Linked DNA regions of Pseudovibrio sp. Tun.PSC04-5.I4. The protein of the gene in region 1 binds, or shares a complex with, the protein of each later gene. Links are inferred from orthologs where the notes say so. Each region holds a gene or a part of one and is shown on either strand. Other genes may lie near its edges.

Evidence for each region.
Region 2: the proteins of smc (region 1) and BLS62_RS12220 are in contact, whole or in part, in a crystal structure (PDB 3ZGX), measured with the Bacillus subtilis proteins. The link is inferred for Pseudovibrio sp. Tun.PSC04-5.I4 from one-to-one orthologs.

What each region holds. Positions count from the first base shown.
Region 1 is NZ_FNLB01000006.1:473,918-487,104, forward strand. What follows is about bases 4,406-8,392. They hold smc (chromosome segregation protein SMC), read left to right. Parts: upstream 4,406-4,733; coding sequence 4,734-8,192; downstream 8,193-8,392. Other genes in these bases: BLS62_RS07220 (DsbA family protein), read left to right, coding at 4,406-4,640; BLS62_RS07230 (AtpZ/AtpI family protein), read left to right, coding at 8,390-8,392. Also shown: BLS62_RS07200 (AMP nucleosidase), read left to right, coding at 1-1,193; mutY (A/G-specific adenine glycosylase), read right to left, coding at 1,230-2,282; BLS62_RS07210 (DUF721 domain-containing protein), read left to right, coding at 2,429-2,956; BLS62_RS07215 (hypothetical protein), read right to left, coding at 2,990-3,484; more of BLS62_RS07220, read left to right, coding at 3,999-4,405; more of BLS62_RS07230, read left to right, coding at 8,393-8,770; BLS62_RS07235 (F0F1 ATP synthase subunit A), read left to right, coding at 8,823-9,590; BLS62_RS07240 (F0F1 ATP synthase subunit C), read left to right, coding at 9,664-9,891; BLS62_RS07245 (F0F1 ATP synthase subunit B), read left to right, coding at 9,993-10,547; BLS62_RS07250 (F0F1 ATP synthase subunit B family protein), read left to right, coding at 10,559-11,044; BLS62_RS07255 (ribonuclease HII), read right to left, coding at 11,489-12,145; BLS62_RS07260 (PA0069 family radical SAM protein), read right to left, coding at 12,199-13,187. UniProt on the Bacillus subtilis protein: Required for chromosome condensation and partitioning.
Region 2 is NZ_FNLB01000006.1:1,538,409-1,543,454, forward strand. The notes cover bases 2,053-5,046. They hold BLS62_RS12220 (segregation and condensation protein A), read right to left. Parts: upstream 3,989-5,046; coding sequence 3,116-3,988; downstream 2,053-3,115. Other genes in these bases: BLS62_RS12210 (ABC transporter ATP-binding protein), read right to left, coding at 2,053-2,363; scpB (SMC-Scp complex subunit ScpB), read right to left, coding at 2,418-3,119; nagZ (beta-N-acetylhexosaminidase), read right to left, coding at 3,985-5,013. Also shown: twin-arginine translocase subunit TatC, read right to left, coding at 1-292; Sec-independent protein translocase protein TatB, read right to left, coding at 305-781; BLS62_RS12205 (twin-arginine translocase TatA/TatE family subunit), read right to left, coding at 953-1,198; more of BLS62_RS12210, read right to left, coding at 1,281-2,052. UniProt on the Bacillus subtilis protein: Participates in chromosomal partition during cell division. May act via the formation of a condensin-like complex containing Smc and ScpB that pull DNA away from mid-cell into both cell halves.

The DNA.
Region 1 (13,187 bases):
TGTTTCGGACTTATCTTGAGCAGCAGATTGATCTTCTGATCCGCAATCATGGATTGGAAATTGTGGTAGCTGAAAGTGATCAGCCAATCCCGCTCCACTTTGCATTCTATGATGGTGCGCACGTTGAAGGTGCAATCCCTTCCAGTGAAGAACGTCCACTGCGCGATGTGTTTGATGTACCAGACCTCGCGGTTATGGATGATGCGATCTCAAACGGCACATACCAGTCAGAAGACGGTATCGAGCCACTGGCACCATTCACGGCACCGCGCGTTGACTACTCACTACATCGTTTGCAGCACTACACTGCAACTGCACCTCGGTATTTCCAGAACTTCGTACTCTTCACAAACTATCAGTTTTATATTGATGGCTTTGCGCAGATGGCCAAGGATCTGATCGCAGATCCAGACAGCGGCTATGTGGCCTTTGTTGAGCCGGGCAATCTGGTCACCTACGCAGGCGATACCGAGCCGAGTGAAGGCAATGTTCTGCCACGCTTGCCGCAGATGCCTGCTTATCACCTGTTGCGCGCGGATAACTCCGGCATCACCATGGTCAACATTGGGGTTGGGCCGTCCAACGCAAAAACCATCACGGATCATGTCGCGGTTCTTCGTCCGCATGCTTGGCTCATGCTTGGTCACTGTGCAGGCCTGCGCAGCAGCCAGCAACTGGGTGATTATGTTCTGGCACATGGTTATGTGCGTGAGGATAAAGTGTTGGATGCCGATCTACCGACTTGGGTTCCAATTCCGCCACTGGCAGAAGTGCAGGTGGCACTGGAAAATGCTGTAGAACAGACCACAGGTTACAGCGGATATGATCTGAAGCGGGTGATGCGAACTGGAACAGTTGCCTCCATTGATAACCGCAACTGGGAACTTAGGGATCACCGCGAACCGGTGCAGCGCCTCTCACAATCGCGAGCAATTGCACTGGATATGGAATCTGCAACCATCGCGGCCAATGGCTTCCGGTTCCGTGTTCCCTATGGAACGCTGCTGTGTGTCTCAGATAAGCCACTTCATGGTGAGTTGAAACTGCCGGGCATGGCAACGGATTTTTACCGGACGCAGGTCAATCAACACCTAGAGATTGGCGTAAAGACTATGGAAATTCTGAGGGAGATGCCTCTGGAGCGTCTCCACTCTCGAAAGCTCAGAAGCTTTGCAGAGACTGCATTCCAATAAAAGGAAGCCGGGCACTGACCCGGCTTTTTCTTTGGCCTATAACAACCCGCCAACCTTGAGTGCTTTTTTCATCACTGTCGGCAACGCCTCTCCATCCAGTTCATCAGGAGAAGACCACCAATATCCATCAGGTGCGGAATATCCTGCTGGCGCTTTGGCCTGCCATACGCTCATCTCCAGATGAAAATGCGTGAACGTATGCTTCACGTCCTTTTCCATGCGTGCCCAGTCCTCCTGAAGAGGGGCCAGATCAAGCGCTTCCATTTCGCCGCCTTCAGTCCAGTGGGTGGTGATTGGTTCGCTCATGCCAGCCAACAGGCCTTTATCCGCCCGCTTGCGAAGCAGAAGGCGGCCTGCATCATCAACCAGCAAAAACGCCATGCCCTTGCGTGTTGGCTTGGTCTTCTTTGGGGCTTTACGTGGAAGCGTATCTGCAATGCCTTGTTTGCGGCCTTCGCAAATTTCCATCCAGGGGCAAATGCCACAGGCAGGAGATTTTGGCGTGCAGATTGTAGCACCCAGATCCATCATGGCCTGCGCAAAGTCACCGGGCCGGTCTACGGGCGTTACTTCACTCATCAACGGTTTTACTTCGCCCTTCAGCGCAGGCAGTTCTGTCAGCAGGGCGTGGCGGCGAGAAAGGACCCGCTCCACATTGCCGTCAACCACCGCTGCGTGGTGGCCAAATGCGATCGTTGTTATCGCTGCTGCGGTGTAAGGACCAATGCCGGGAAGCTCCAAAAGACGCTTTTCATCCTCAGGAAAACGACCATTATGATGAAGTTGGACATATTGTGCACACTTATACAGATTTCTTGCACGGGAATAATAACCAAGCCCAGCCCATGCTTTTAGGATGTCCTCCTCCTCAGCATTGGCCATATCAGCAAGTGTTGGCCAGCTGTTTACGAAGAGTTTGAAGTAACTCTTTACAGCAGCAACAGTTGTCTGCTGGAGCATAATTTCAGAGATCCAGACATGGTAAGGGTCTGGTTTTACACCGGAAAGTATATCACTCGGTGCCGTTCTCCATGGTAGAGCGCGAGAATTTCTGTCATACCAGTAAAGAAGAAGAAGACTATCGTGCATGGCTATGTGGGTTAACCTTGGTTTTGCTCCCCAAATAATTAGGGAGCCCTTGGTAATTCATGGTACCGCGAAAAATGGGACTGATTTAAAACTAGTATAAAGCAATGGACATATGAGTGCCTTAATCTCATGGCGTGGTGAGGACGATGAAAGCAACTGCTCAAAATCGGGTTCCAAAAAGATCTAGTCGTCAGCTTAACGAGCTGGTCGGTAAGATGATGCACCCTGTCGCCAGAAAGCGTGGATTTGCAAGCGCAGATCTTCTTGCCGCATGGCCGGAGCTTGTTGGCAAGCAGTACCACGGAAAAGTCCAGCCCGGTAGGCTCGTTTGGCCCAGAACGAAAAGTTCTGATGGAGAACAAGTCGCGGAACCTGCGACACTTCTTGTCCATGCTGATGGCCCGTCTGCTTTGTTCTTCACCCATGAGGCACCGCAGCTGCGCGACAGAATAAACGCCTTCCTTGGCTGGAATGCAATAGCGCGCATCAAAGTTGTTCAGCGCCCCATTCTCAAAACCAAAAAGACCACACCTAAGCCTCTGCGCCCACTTTCTGAAATCGAAAATCGCAGAATTGAGCAGAAGGTGGCAAATGTGTCTGATGAGCGGTTGAAGAGTGCGCTGGAAAAGCTTGGCAAGAACATCGTTGCCCGCACACCTGCGGGCGCTGCCTAATATCATCTCATTTCTCAACCTGAATGAATAAGACTACTGGCTAACGACCAAGTCGTACCCTTTTGCGGTATACCCCAGCAGCAAATCAGGCCGTTCCATGAGAAGATACGCCGTTGTGGTTTCTTCAGCGTTGCGTAGCTCAATGGTGTCCCCATTGACCGCCCAGCCAGTCACAGTCTTCAATTCTTCATTGCTGCAACCGCTCGTAGCCGCCTGACCGATAGGGAAACTATTGGTGATAGAGGGTGCTGCCGCTTCAATGCCACCTTTTGGTATCCGGCTGAATTTAACATGGCACGGTGCAGAGGTGTTTCCGCTCCCCTCACTCACAATCCATTTGGTTGAGGTAAGGGCGCTCAGGTCAGTCGTTCCTGTGTAGATAAGCGTAGGTGTTGCTGCAACCTCGATAGGTTCAATCGACGATTTTTGAGTAGTCGAAGGTATAGCTTCAACGAAATCTTCAGATACTGAGGCTTGGCACGCAACCAGTGAGAGACTGAGTAGCATAAGTGTAGTCAAGCGAAGCATGATGTATCCGTATATATTCGTATCGAGTTGAGTAAATCTTTAATAACTCAATAATGAGGCAAAAACAAAACTGCGGGGGGAATTATTATTGTTTTCCATGTATATATTTTGTGGGTATGTTTTCGCGGTGAAATTTTAGCGCAGTTACATTTGAAGGCGTCCATTGCAAAAGTGGCACCTCCCGAACAGGGATGAAAGGTGCGCCTGCGCGGACTTGCAGGTGTATGTCAGAGCAAGAAGGTGACTTTGCGCCATCTTACCAAAATTTAATATTTGTACTCAGGATATCAGTAGCTTCTGACAAGTAATTGCCATAACTTCCTGACAAATAGGAGCTGATTGAGAACGAGTTGTGGGAAGGGCTAATAAAATGTCTTGTTCACCAGCTTGTGATCAAAAACTCTTGGATACGCTGGTTTATACTCGCGCTGAGCTTCTGATTGAAGATAGCTGCGTGTTAACGCGCTGGGTCAGTATTTAGTGCAACACCTATACAAACTTGGGATAGACAAACGTGACACTCTCTCGCCGTAAGTTTCTTGAGCGCTCAAGCGCTTTGACAGCTGCCTCTCTCGCATTTGTAGCCATGCCTACAGTTGCTTCTGCTCAATCCTATTCTGAGGCAGACCTAAACAAGGTTGGCCCGCTTGGCGAAAAAGTGCTCGGCAAGGCTGATGCACCTGTAACTATTATTGAGTATGCATCTTTAACATGTGGCCACTGCGCGAACTTCCACAACACCACATTCAAAGAGCTGAAGACAAAGTACATCGATACCGGCAAAGTCCGTTTTATCTTCCGCGAGTTCCCGTTTGATACGGTTGCTGCCGCTGGCTTTATGCTTGCACGCTGTGCGCCAGAAGACAAATACTTCGATGTTATGGGCTTGATGTTCAAGGAGCAGCGCAACTGGGCCTTTACCAAAGATCCATACAACGCCCTGCTGAATCTGGGCAAGCAGCTAGGTTTAACTGAAGAAGGTGTAAAGGCTTGCTTGACGAATCAGGAAATACTAGACGGAGTAACTAAGGTTCGTGATCACGGTTCAGAGAAGCTGGGCGTAGATTCAACACCAACGTTCTTTATCAACGGTGAAAAAGTGAGCGGAGCACTCTCTCTTGAGGAGTTCAGCACGTACGTGGACAAAAATCTGTAAGAGCGACAGGCAGCCCATTGGGCTGAATGACCTGCCTACAGAGTTGTGTGCGTACCTACGCTTACATGCTTTGAGACAAGGGGGTGCTGCTCTATGAAGTTTCAGCGCCTCCGTGTCCTTGGGTTCAAATCTTTTGTTGAGCCTATGGAGTTCATTTTTGACAATGGCCTCACTGGCATCGTCGGCCCCAATGGCTGCGGCAAATCCAATCTCGTTGAAGCACTGCGTTGGGTTATGGGAGAAAGCTCCTATAAGAACATGCGCGCCTCCGGTATGGATGATGTCATATTCTCTGGCAGCCTAAACCGTCCCGCCAGAAACACCGCAGAAGTTACACTTTTTCTCGATAATTCAGATCGCACAGCGCCCTCCGGTTATAATGATGGTGATGTGTTGGAAGTGACACGTCGCATCGAGCGTGAAGCGGGCTCTGCCTATAAGATTAATGGTAAGGATGCCCGCGCCCGAGATGTTCAGCTCCTGTTTGCGGACGCATCCACAGGCGCACGCTCCCCGGCAATGGTCCGTCAGGGGCAAATCGGCGAGTTGATTTCATCCAAACCAACCTCTCGCCGAAAAATTTTGGAGGAAGCCGCCGGCATCTCCGGTCTCCACAGTCGCCGCAAGGAAGCCGAAATCCGGTTGCGAGCAGCTGAAACCAACCTTGAGCGGTTGGAAGATGTGGTTTTGCAGATTGAGGGCCAATTGGATGGCTTGAAACGACAAGCAAAACAGGCAACGCGATACCGCAACCTGTCCTCGGAAATTCGCAAGGCTGAGGCCATCATACTGTATTTGCGTTGGAAGGAAGCCACCCAGCTGTTGGACGCGGCGCGCAAACAGTATGCTGAAGCTGAAATCGGGATGCGCGATGTCGCTGGTTTGCAAGCCTCCACCGCCAAAGAACAAGCCCTCGCAGCCTACGAAACTCCAAAACTCCGCCAAGCTGCCGCGGGTGCTGCTGTCTCACTCCAGCATCTGATTATTACCCGGAACGACTTGGATTCTGAAGATCGTCGCGTAAAAGAAAAACTGACAGATCTTCAGGCACGTTTGGCGCAGATGGAGCAAGACATTGAGCGTGAAGCTCAGCTCTCAGGCGAAAACGCATCTCATCTGGAAGAGTTGGCAACTGAGAAGCAGGAACTTATTGAAACCGCAGAGACCATGGATGAGCGCACCGCCGAGGCAGAAGAGCTGGTCCTGATCGTAGAAGACAACCTCGATGCCAGTGAGATGAAGCATTCGCGGATCACGCAGGATCATGCAGGCCTCCTCGCAAAGCATACGCAGCTCGAAAATCAAATCTCAAGCATCAGGCAGAAAAGCGCTCGTTTTAAAGAAGAAGCAGATCGCTTCAAAGGGCAACTGGAAGCTGTTGATGCTGACATCAAATCGGCAAGCGGTCCGAGCGATAAACGTGATGAGCTTGAAATAGCTCTGGAGGAGTTGGCGGAGGCTGAAGAAACCGCAGTTCAGGCGGAAGAAACGCTCAGCACCGCTCGTGACCTTGAAAACCAAGGCCGTACTCCACTTAATGAAGCGCATTCTGCTCTCTCCAGATATGAGACCGAGGCGAAAACCCTCCAAGCTGTTCTCTCCGCAGGCCAAAGTGCTGATTGGACACCCGCTGTTGACCGCATGAGCGTTAATCCCGGTCTGGAGACAGCGCTTGGCGCGGCTCTGGGGGAAGACCTCGATGTGGCCATGGAAGACAGCGCCCCGGCGCATTGGAGCCTGAGCGAGAAGAAGACCACTGATCCCGCGCTTCCTGAAGGCACGTCCTCATTAGCCGACTATGTGCAAGCGCCAAAAGAATTGGCACGCCGCCTTTCTCAGATTGCGCTGGTTGAAGCGGAAGACGGTCCAAAACTCGTCAGTCAGTTGCAAGTAGGCCAACGTCTGGTCAGCAGGCAAGGGGACCTATGGCGTTGGGATGGGCTTATTGTAGCTGCCGAAGCGCCAACACCGGCTGCTCAACGGTTGGCACAGCGCAACCGTCTCGTTGAGCTCGACGATCTCCTGGAGCAAACCCGCGAACTCGTGGAAGAGAAGAAAGAAGCTCTCGAAACCGCGACGGAGCAACGGCGACAGGCAGAAGTTAGAGAGCAGGACACTCGGCAAAAACTCCGCCGAGAACAATCCCGTCTTGTGACGTTGCGCGAAGAGCTGGCAACAGCCGAGCGAGCGATTACAGAACTGTCTGTTCGCAAGACAACACTGGAAGAGCAACTTCGCAGAGCTAATGAGGACTTCGAAGAGACTTCGGCGTCATTGGAAGAAGCGGAAAGTGCTGTAGAGGAGCTGCCGGATAGTGCCGGTATGACGGCTGATCTGGAAAACGCAGCAAAAGAAGTTGCCAACACGAGAAACAAACTCGCCGAGGCGAAGGGCGCGACCGATGCCTTGAAGCGGGAAGGGGAGCTTAGAGCTCTCCGTCTGGAGACCATTGAGAAAGACCGGCAGAACTGGGCCCAACGAGCTCAAAATGCGGACAAGCAGATCGCGGTCCTTCGCCAGCGCCGTGATGACGCAGCACAAGAGCGCATGATTCTACTGGAAGCGCCGGAAGAGAATGAGTTGAAACGGCAAGATCTCCTCAGCAGCCTGTCAATTGCAGAAGATGCACGCAAAGCAGCAGATGATAAGCTGGTTGAAGGAGAACGCAGGCAGCTTCTCGCAGACCAGAAAGCCAAAGAGGCGATGGAAGGCTTGTCCGGAGCCCGTGAACGAAAGATTCGTGCAGAAGAGCGGTTAGAGGCAGCAAAACAGCGCCGGACCGACACAGAGCGCCGTGTGGATGAAACGCTGGAAGTCAGTGTCTCCCGTCTTCATGAGATGGCAGGATTATCCCCAGACGCGCCATTGCCTGATGCTGAGGCATCTGAACGTAAACTGGATCGGCTCAAAGCGGAGCGTGAACGTTTGGGTGGTGTAAACCTGCGTGCTGATGAAGAAATGCAAGAAATTACCGACCAGCGAGACACGTTAATCGCTGAAAGAGATGACCTAATTGAAGCTATCAAGAGGTTGCGCACAGGAATCATGAATCTGAATAAGGATGCGCGCGCGCGTCTCATAAGCTCCTTTGACCAGGTAAATGATCACTTCAAGCGCCTCTTTACGCACCTGTTTGGAGGAGGAACCGCAGAGCTGAAATTGGTGGATGCGGAAGACCCTCTGGATGCCGGACTTGAGATTTTTGCACGTCCTCCCGGCAAGAAACCGCAGACTATGACATTGCTGTCCGGCGGCGAACAGGCGTTGACCGCAATGGCGCTGATTTTCGCAGTTTTCCTCACAAACCCTGCGCCAATTTGTGTTTTAGATGAGGTTGACGCACCGCTCGATGATGCCAATGTAGAGCGCTATTGTGCCCTGCTGGAGAACATGGTGCAGAACACAGAAACCAGATTTACAGTGATTACGCATAATCCCATAACCATGGCTCGCATGTCCAGATTGTTCGGTGTCACCATGGCCGAAAGAGGGGTCTCACAGCTCGTATCAGTAGATCTAGATAGGGCAGAACGATTCACCGAACCTGCCTAAAATAAGGTACAATACGGCCTCCTAAGCATCCTTTATACGTATTCTCAGCTAGAAACTCTAAATATCCTATAAATATCAGTTGTTTAGCTTAAGTAGCTCTAACCTTGACAGTCCTCACCACCGGCATTATGGTGCCCCCGACTTTCAGGGGCTTCTCAAGTCTTTGAGCTACCTGCTGCTATGAAGGAAGAATGTAGATGTCTCCCGAAGAGAATAAGCAGAGTAAAAAAGACACGAAAGAAACTGAAGGTCACCTGTCTGAGCGACTAGAAAAACTAGGCAAAACTCTGGACACTCACTTGGACCGCTCCTCTGAAAAAGAGGCAACGAACAAGACGAGTACCAGTGCACTGTCTGGCCTATCGCAGGCTTGGAAGATCTCTTCTGAGTTTGTCGCTGCTATCTTTGTCGGGGGGGCACTCGGCTGGATGGCGGATAGTTGGCTCGGAACCAAGCCTTGGGGGATGATCATTCTTCTGATGCTTGGCTTTGCAGCAGGAGTTTTGAATGTGCTTCGGGAAGCGGGCAAAGTTGCTCAGCCTGAACGTCGTTTAAACTCACGCGACAAGCAGGATTAACTAATTCATCGCGCTCTTGCGCTCGTAAATTGGCACTTCAGGGGTACTACCTGTGGCTGGAAATTCAGGCAACGCGATCGATCCGATCCACCAGTTTCAAATCTCCAAGATCTTTCCTGTGGAGATTGGCGGTGTTGATTTCTCCTTTACCAACGCTTCCTTGTTCATGGTTGTGACTGTCGCTGTGGCGACCTTGTTCCTCGTTCTGTCTACCAACAGACGGGGCTTGATCCCTAGCCGGATGCAGCTCATGGCGGAAATGTCCTATGAGTTTGTTGCTGCTACACTGCGCGGATCAGCTGGAAATGAAGGTATGCGGTTTTTCCCGCTCGTCTTCTCCCTGTTCATGTTCGTGTTCGTCGCAAACATGCTCGGGATGTTCCCATACTTCTATACCATTACAAGTCAGATCATCGTGACATTCGCACTGGCGATGTTGGTGATCGGAACTGTAACGATCTACGGTTTCTTCAAACACGGTACAGGCTTTCTTAAGTTGTTCGTCCCTAGCGGCGTTCCAGCTTTGGTTATCCCGCTTGTCAGCACGATTGAAGTTATCTCTTTCCTTTCCCGTCCGGTTAGCTTGTCCGTTCGTTTGTTCGCAAACATGCTTGCTGGTCACATCACACTGAAGGTTTTTGCAGGCTTCGTTGTAATGCTCACAGGTGCAGGTGCTATCGGCATTGCATCCGCGATCTTACCTCTGGCGCTCACAGTTGCCATCACGGCTCTTGAGTTCCTTGTGGCCTTCCTTCAGGCTTACGTCTTTACCGTTCTTACGTGCATGTATCTTGCAGATGCGCTCCATCCGAGCCACTAAGTAACGCGTAGAATCCGGGTTTCGTACCCAAAACAAAGTCATAGACGATATTGCTAATTTAGGAGCACATGTCATGGAAGCAGAAGCAGCAAAATACATCGGTGCCGGTATCGCCTGCCTTGGTATGGGTGGTGCAGCTCTCGGTCTTGGAAACATCTTCGGCAGCTTCCTTGCCGGCGCGTTGCGTAACCCATCTGCAGCAGATGGACAGTTTGGCCGCCTTATCCTCGGCTTTGCTGTGACCGAAGCTCTCGGCATCTTCTCTCTTCTCGTTGCACTTCTTCTGCTGTTCGCAGTTTAATCGACAGAGAGATTAGAGCGTTTTCTTAGGGACGGTCTCTATTCATAGGGGCCGTCTTTAAAGACTAGAAAGCGTTACGAAGAGCGTTCACGGAGAAGCCGATGTCGAATACTCAAGGCAACCAACTGAATACAACTGCCGAAGTCGGCATTGTAGAGGAAAGCGGAAACTTTCCTCCGTTCGACAGCACGACTTACCCGTCTCAGCTGTTGTGGTTGGTTATTTCGTTCGGCGTATTCTACTGGGTTATGTCGAAGGTGGTTCTGCCACGCATCGGCGGAATCCTTGAAGATCGCCGCGATCGTATCGCAGGTGATATGGCTGAAGCATCCCGTCTCAAGCAAGAGACAGATGAAGCCATTGCTACCTACGAAAGTGCTCTTGCTGAAGCGCGCAAAAAGGCTGGGTCTCTGGCTCTGGTTGCACGTGATAAAGTAAAAGCAGAATCAGAGAGTGCCCGCGCAGTTGCTGAAGAGCAGTTGGCAGCTAAGCTTTCTGAATCTGAACAGAGCATCTCCAGGATTAAAGCTGAAAGCCTGTCTCACGTTGGCGAAATTGCTACCGAGATAACAGGTGAGCTTGTGAAGACACTGATCGGTGGCCGCGCTCCAGCAAAAGCTGAAGTGGCGAAAGCCGTTGAAGCCGCACTTAAGTAAGGGGTGACAGAATGTTCGATGCAACCTTATGGGCACTCGTTGGTCTCATCCTTTTCTTTGTCCTGCTGTGGTACCTGAAAGTACCTGGCAAGATTGGTGCAATGCTTGACCAGCAAGCGGATAATATCAAGCAAGAGCTTGAAGGCGCCCGCAAGCTGCGTGAAGAAGCGCAGGCTCTTATGGCCGAGTACCAACGCAAGCGCAAAGAAGCTGAAGCTGAAGCCACCCAGATCATTGCTGACGCGAAAGTCGAAGCTGTTCGTCTGGCTGATGAAGCCAAAGCGGCTGTTGAAGAAATGATTGTACGCCGCACCAAAGCAGCTGAAGCGAAAATCGCTCAAGCTGAAACAAACGCGGTTGCAGAGGTTCGTGCTCGTGCTGCAGATGTTGCAGTTCTAGCAGCTGAAACCATCGTGACTTCAAGCACAGCTAATAAAGAAGTCGGAGACAAGATTATGGCCGCAAGCATCAAGCAGGTTTCATCCAGCTTGAACTAAAGCGCATTCCGTTTGATTGGCAACAGTCAAACACGCAGAAAGCGCTAGGTATCAGATCTTAGCCACTTCCATTAAGAACATAAAAAGGCTTCCGACTATCGGGAGCCTTTTTCTTTTGTGGTGCCCAAAAGAGTTGCGGGTGAGAGTTAATTCCGTCTTCTTGGTCTAATTTATTTCACAGATCATGCCCAATAAAATCTAAGAGCTTGATTGGCGTTTTATGGCAGCGCCCTCTCGGATTGCTGACGGGACCATCTTATAAGAAGCACTTGCATGGCGTCGGTATAATAGGCGACCGTTTTCATCGGCATTGGATGTTTGTCTCCTAATCAAGTGATCATAGAACTCTTGTGCAGTGGACAACGCTGTTTTAGTTACAATCTTTGAAGTACCAATGGGCATGTAAATTCTCTATCCGGCCTGCATCTCAATTAAGCTCAACATTTATCCAGCCTCAATCCTTTCTCGAATAGGCCGGAAAGAGCAGCGGTGCAGGGGCGTAACGCCGTGTGTCGCGAGAGCTTCTTGATGTACTTTGGTGCCATAACCCTTGTGCTTGGCGAACCCGTATTCTGGGAAGTGCTGATCCATTTTCACCATCAGCCGGTCCCGTGTGACCTTGGCGACGATGGAGGCGGCGGAAATGGCAAGGCAGCGCCCATCGCCTTTAATCAGGGCCTGACCTTCATAGGGCAGGTGAGGCGGCACATCTCGTCCATCAATGAAGAACCGCTTCACAGGGCTGGTTAAACCCCGCGCACAAGCGCGCATGCCTTGCAATGTAGCTTCGCGAATATTGATGCGGTCAATGGTTTTGGCACTTTGTACGCAAATGCTCACCTCAGCAGAGTCTAAAATCTGCTCAAACAATTCTTCCCGCTTATGTTCCGTTAGTTTTTTGGAATCGTTGAGACCCACAGGAAGATTGTCATAGTCGAGAATAGCAGCAGCGATCACAACAGGACCAGCCCATGGGCCGCGGCCTGCTTCATCAATGCCAGCGAACTTGCCAGTCAGATTCTGCTCAACAGTGCGTTCAAACGCAAGGTTTGGAGCATCAGGAAAAGCGATATTGAAGAGGGAATTTGTTGAGTGAGACATAGCCCTCTTTGCCACGCAGGAGCGAGTGTTTCAAGCTATGCTCTAGCTGTCCTCTACAGTAATGAGAGTTGCACACCGCCGCAGGTTGGCTTGATGAAATGCTCGGTAGAGAGTCTGAATGACCTGGGTGATAATCCTTTATTCTTGCAGGTAAGCTGGAACCGCTTTGCCAGGTGATCTGCATAAGGGCCTTTGCCTTTGAACCGCTGGTTCCACTGGGCATCATAATCTTTGCCATCCCGCATAGATCTCAGAAGGCTCAACACGCGGCGATAACTCCCGGGAACTTCGCGTAGCAACCATTCCTTAAACAGCTCTGAGACCTCTCTGGGTAATCGCAGAAGGATATAACTCGCCTCGATGGCGCCATGTTCCTTGCAGATCCCCAAAATGCCTTCCAGCTCATGGTCAGTTAGGCCGGGAATGATCGGCGCAGCAAGGACCGCAGTTGGAATGCCAGCATCGGATAGGGCCTTAATCGTTTGCAAGCGTCGTGCCGGTGTAGAAGCCCGTGGTTCAAGGCTGCGCGCAATCTTCCGGTCAAGCGTTGTTACAGAAATTGCCACCTTTACCAATTTGCGTTTTGCCATATCACTCAGAATATCAATGTCTCGCATCACCAACGCGGATTTGGTGACGATGGTGACGGGATGTCCTGTTTTATTCAGAACTTCCAATATTCCCCGCATGATCTGATGTTGCCGCTCAATTGGCTGATACGGATCGGTGTTGGTTCCAATTGCAATGGGCTTTACTTGATAGGAGGGAGCTCCCAATTCGCGCTCCAGAACCTCAGCTGCATTGGGCTTGGCAAACAAGCGGCTCTCAAAGTCCAACCCCGGTGACAACCCAATAAACGCATGGCTTGGACGCGCAAAGCAGTAGATACAGCCATGTTCGCATCCCCGGTACGGATTAATTGAGCGATCAAACGGCAAATCAGGGGAGGTATTGCGGGTTATGATAGTGCGAGCGGTTTCGATCTGCACTTCAGTTTTTATGGGTGGAAGTTCATCAATTGTTCCCCAACCATCATCCGCCA
Region 2 (5,046 bases), 1.1 Mb from region 1 along the record:
AAACTTGGCTTGCCAACACTGGGAAGGCAATAAACAACGCGCCAAACAGCGCCAGTTTCATCTGGGTGAAGAACCACTCATGTGGTGCAGTGTAAATCAGCCGAACTTCAAGGTTCTCGCCAGCTGCTTGCTCGAAAGGAAGCACGAGAAAATTGAAAAGATCATTTGAAAAATAGAAGCAGACCACAAACGCAAGAGAAATCGCAATCACCGACTTCATCAGCCGGGACCGCAATTCGATTAGATGTTCGATCAGCGGCGCACGCGAATCTTCAATTTCGTTATCACTCATAAAATTGCCGCCCTAGCTTTCGTCTTTGCTGGTAGAAGTGCTTGCGGCACTTTCCTTCGCGCTTTGCTTGGAAGCCATCTCAGCTGAAGAAACAACGCTTTGCTGCGGAACCTCAGCTTTAACAGGCGCTACTTCCGGTGTTACTTCAGAAGAAGAATCAACTTTCAGGGAGGATTTCACATCTTCTTCTGTTTTAGTAAGGCTCTGCTTTAGCTTGTGCTTCTCGTCCTCAAGGCTCTTCTTCAAATCGCCAAGCGGATTGAAATTCTGTGCAACATCGGCCTGCTTGCGCATTTCATCGATGCCGGTTTGCTTTTCCGCTTCTTTGACAGCGTCATTCAAACTGGACTGAAATTCACCCGCCATACGCCGAACGCTGCCGATGGTACGCCCGATTGTGCGTAACATACCCGGCAGTTCTTTTGGTCCAACCACGAGGATTGCAACCACAGCAACAAGCAGCAGCTCTGTCCATGAGATATCGAACATTAAGAAGCCGTTTCATTTTTGTCGCCTATAACACACAAAAGGGAGCACTATAGAAAACACGTAGTGCCAGATATCGACACATCCACTAGGGAAAGGCGCAGGAACCATACCATGAGGCAGGATTAAACCGACTTTCCCTAAACAATTCACATCGATCACTTAAAAGAACACTTAGTCCTTTTTAGCGGTGTCTTCAGTTTTTTCTTGCGCGGACACGCTTTCGCCTGGCGCATGATCGATCACTTTAGGATCTTCGTCTTTTTCTTTAGCTTCAACAGCGTCGTCATTTAGACCCTTTTTGAAGCTATTAATGCCCTTAGCGACATCACCCATCAACTCGGAGATCTTTCCACGACCGAAAAGTAGAACTACGACAACCGCGATGATGACGATTTGCCAAATACCAACTGAGCCCATCAACCAAACTCCTTAAGAATTCTGAACTGTGTTTCGAGAGACACTACATCCCCTAGATACTAATAGGTAGTATCAAGAAGAATTACCCACTATGATTTACTGAGGCCTCTCGCCCAAAAACCAAAACATTCTCTGCATTTATACACAAATCTATGACATTTTCTGGGTAAAACCGTAAGACATCACCCGTACGAATACGTAGAAGTTGCGATATTCCTTCAACTTTTACGTCCAGAAGATCTGTCTCACCTGCCATTGCACGAGAGATTACTCTTCCTTTAAACTGTCCCTCACCATGACATACCTTAAGGTGATGCGGTCTTATACATAAGGTCGCATGGGCTCCCTCTTCAAGGCCTGCGCCGGAGAAGTTCCCGATTGGCGTCACCAACCGGCCGCCAGCAATTTTTCCGGGGATCTCATTGAGATCAGAAAAGAACTTTGCTGCGAACAAACTATTCGGGTGGAAGTAAATCTCTTCAGGCGTGCCAAGCTGTACCACTTCGCCGCTGCGCATCAACGCAATCCTGTTTCCAACCCGCAAGGCTTCTTCAGGGTCATGTGTCACCACAACAGCGGTTGCTCCATGCATCCTGATCATCTCCAGTGTCTGCGCACGCACATCATCACGAAGGCGGCTATCCAAACCTGAGAATGGCTCATCCATTAAAAGTGTATGCGGTCGCGGCGCCATTGCCCGCGCCAACGCGGCCCGTTGCTGTTCCCCTCCGGAAAGACCATGCGGATAATCTTCCGCATACTGTCCAAGACCAACCATCTGCAGCGCGTCTTGTGCACGCCGCTTAGCCACATCAGTGGACAGGTCAGAAAGTCCGAACATCACGTTTTCCAAAATCGACAGATGCGGAAACAGCGCATAATCTTGAAACATCAGCCCGACACCGCGTTTTTCCGGTGGCAAGAAGTTGTTTTCATCGGCAACGGTTTTGCCGTTAATCCGCACACTTCCGCGCTGCTGACGTACAACGCCCGCCGCAATTCGCAAAAGAGTTGTTTTACCACACCCGGAATGCCCGAGCAGACACAGCACTTCACCACCACTTAGCGAGAGTGAAACACCGCGAACCGCAGGTAAGTCACCATAATTATGGTAGATATTGTCAAACACCAGACGCTCTGGTGCGGCAACCTTCCCTGTGTCCATTAATCCCTCATCAAACTCACACGCGGTCGATCAAGTCGCCCTATCTGCATGTGTTTATTTTTCTCCGGCGTCTTCTTCAAGTGCGCCAGTTGCAAACATTTCATTTTCTTCCAGAGGATCTTCGTCCTCTGTCAGATCAATACTGTCGTCAGGTGCTGGCACATGGAAGCTGGCAGGAATAGCACTGTCCAGCAGCCCTGCCCCTTTCAACTCCTCAAGTCCCGGTAAATCCTTGATACTCTCAAGACCAAAATGGTCCAGAAAATCAAAAGTCGTCCCATAAGTAACCGGACGCCCCGGCGCCCTGCGACGCCCGCGCATACGCAGCCAGCCCGTTTCTAAAAGCACATCCAGTGTACCCTTAGATGTGGAAACGCCGCGAATATCTTCAATCTCGGCGCGGGTCACAGGTTGGTGAAACGCGATAATCGCCAGTGTTTCCAAAGCCGCACGAGACAAACGCCGCTGTTCAACCGCTTGCCTGTGCAAGATGAACGACAGGTCCGCCGCCGTCCGGAAGGACCAGCGATCCTCGTTAGACCTTAACTGAACACCGCGTTTGCGATAGTGCGCCCGCAATCGGGTGAGCGCACTGCGAATATCCCGATTACCCGGTATCCGCTTAGAAAGCTCAGTAAAGCTCAAAGGTTCAGCGCTCGCGAAAATCAGCGCTTCCACCATCCGGTCTGTTTCAAGCAGCTCACCTGCATCAGCAACCTCAATTGCTTCATCAAGAAGGTCTGGTGCTTTAGTCATGACAACACCAACTTTGTCTCATCACCAGCCACCGGCGTATCAGCACCCAGCAGATCTTCAGGCTTACGCTGTGACGCTCTCACATAAATCGTCTCAAACGGACCAGATTGCTGAATATCAATCACGCCCTCACGTACAAGCTCAAGACTAGCAGAAAACGCAGAAGCCATGGCCGTGGTGCACTCTTTCGGGTCTTCAAGGTAAATCGCTAAAAACCGCTCAATAGGCGTCCAGACTGCAATATTTCCAATCAGCCGCGTCAGGATATCGCGCGCATCCTGTAGCGACCACACATCTCGTTTTTTCACATGCACCGATGTCACAGACTGACGTTGCCGCTGAGAAGCATACGCCATCAGCACATCATAAAGCGTTGCCGTCCACACACTACGCCGTTCAACAGATACAGTCTCCGGTGCTCCGCGCGCAAACACCTCTCGTCCCAGCCTTGAACGGTTCATCAACTTGGCAGAGGCATCACGCATCGCCTCAAGCCGCTGTAACCGAAATGCCAACGCAGCAGCAAGCTCTTCGCCAGTTGGCTCTTCGCTGTCTTTTTGCTGCGGGATCAATAAACGAGACTTCAGATAAGCCAGCCATGCAGCCATCACAAGATAGTCAGCAGCTAGCTCCAACCTCAATTGTCGCGCGGCGCGTACAAAATCAAGATACTGCTCAGTCAAAGCCAGAATGGAAATTTTGGTGATGTCCACTTTCTGACTACGAGCAAGTGCGAGCAAAACATCAAGTGGGCCTTCAAACCCATCCACATCCACAAGCAGGTTCGGCTCACCAGTCGCAGGCTGCTCTATAGCCGCCGCGCCTGCTAAAACCTGATCAAACTGCTCCGTGGCCTCAATGTCGCTCAAGCATCAACCCTTTTTGCAGCTGCGCACAGCTCATCAAACTCAGCCCGCAAACTCATTTCATCCCCGTCAAACACCTGTGTGTTTCGCGCCATTGCCGTTTCAATACGTTCAAGGCACTTTCCGCTCACATCAGGAACGGACGCCGCAACAACACGCATCTCATCAAGCTTACCGTTGCAGTGGAGCACAAGATCACAGCCAGCTTCAACAATTTTATCAACGCGACTCTTCAAATCGCCCCCAAGGGCTTTCATGGAGATGTCATCGCTAATCAACACACCATCAAAGCCAATGCAATCTCTGATAACCCGCTGAATAGCATAGGAAGATTGTGTAACAGGATGATTTCCATCAATATCTTTAAAGACGATGTGGGCAGTCATCCCCATAGGACAATCCCTAAGCTCCCGGAATGGTACAAAATCTCTTGCCTCCAGCTCTTCAAAGCTGCAAGTCACTTCTGGTAGGGAAATATGACTATCAACAAGAGAGCGGCCATGCCCCGGAAGGTGCTTCATCACCGGCATCACACCAGCAGCCAGACAGCCGTCCATAGCAGCACGGCCCAACACGCTCACCAGCTCCTTATCAGAGCCATAAGCACGCAGACCAATGATATGACTTGCCCCGTCCACGGGCATATCAAGACAGGGAATACAATTGCCGGAAAGACCAAGCCCAACCAAATCAAGGCCAATCAGCAAAGCATGGAGATAAGCTGCCCGCTTAGCCGCCTCAACGTCCTGCGTATAAAGCCGCGCGATATCACCTGCAGCGGGATAGATCGGCACATGTGGCGCACCAAAACGCTGCACACGGCCACCTTCCTGATCAATAAAGACAGGCGCATCCGCACGGCCAACAGCCTCGCGAAAATCAGCACAAACCCGGCGAATTTGCACAGGTGTTTCCATATTGCGGGCAAAAAGGATCAGACCAAACGGTTTTTGATCGCGAAAAAAGGCCTTGTCCTCAGCGCTAAGCTCAGGCCCAAGGCAACCAGAAATGAACGATTTAAAGAACATAGCTAACGCAGGTAGCTTGACGCAGAGTGTGCG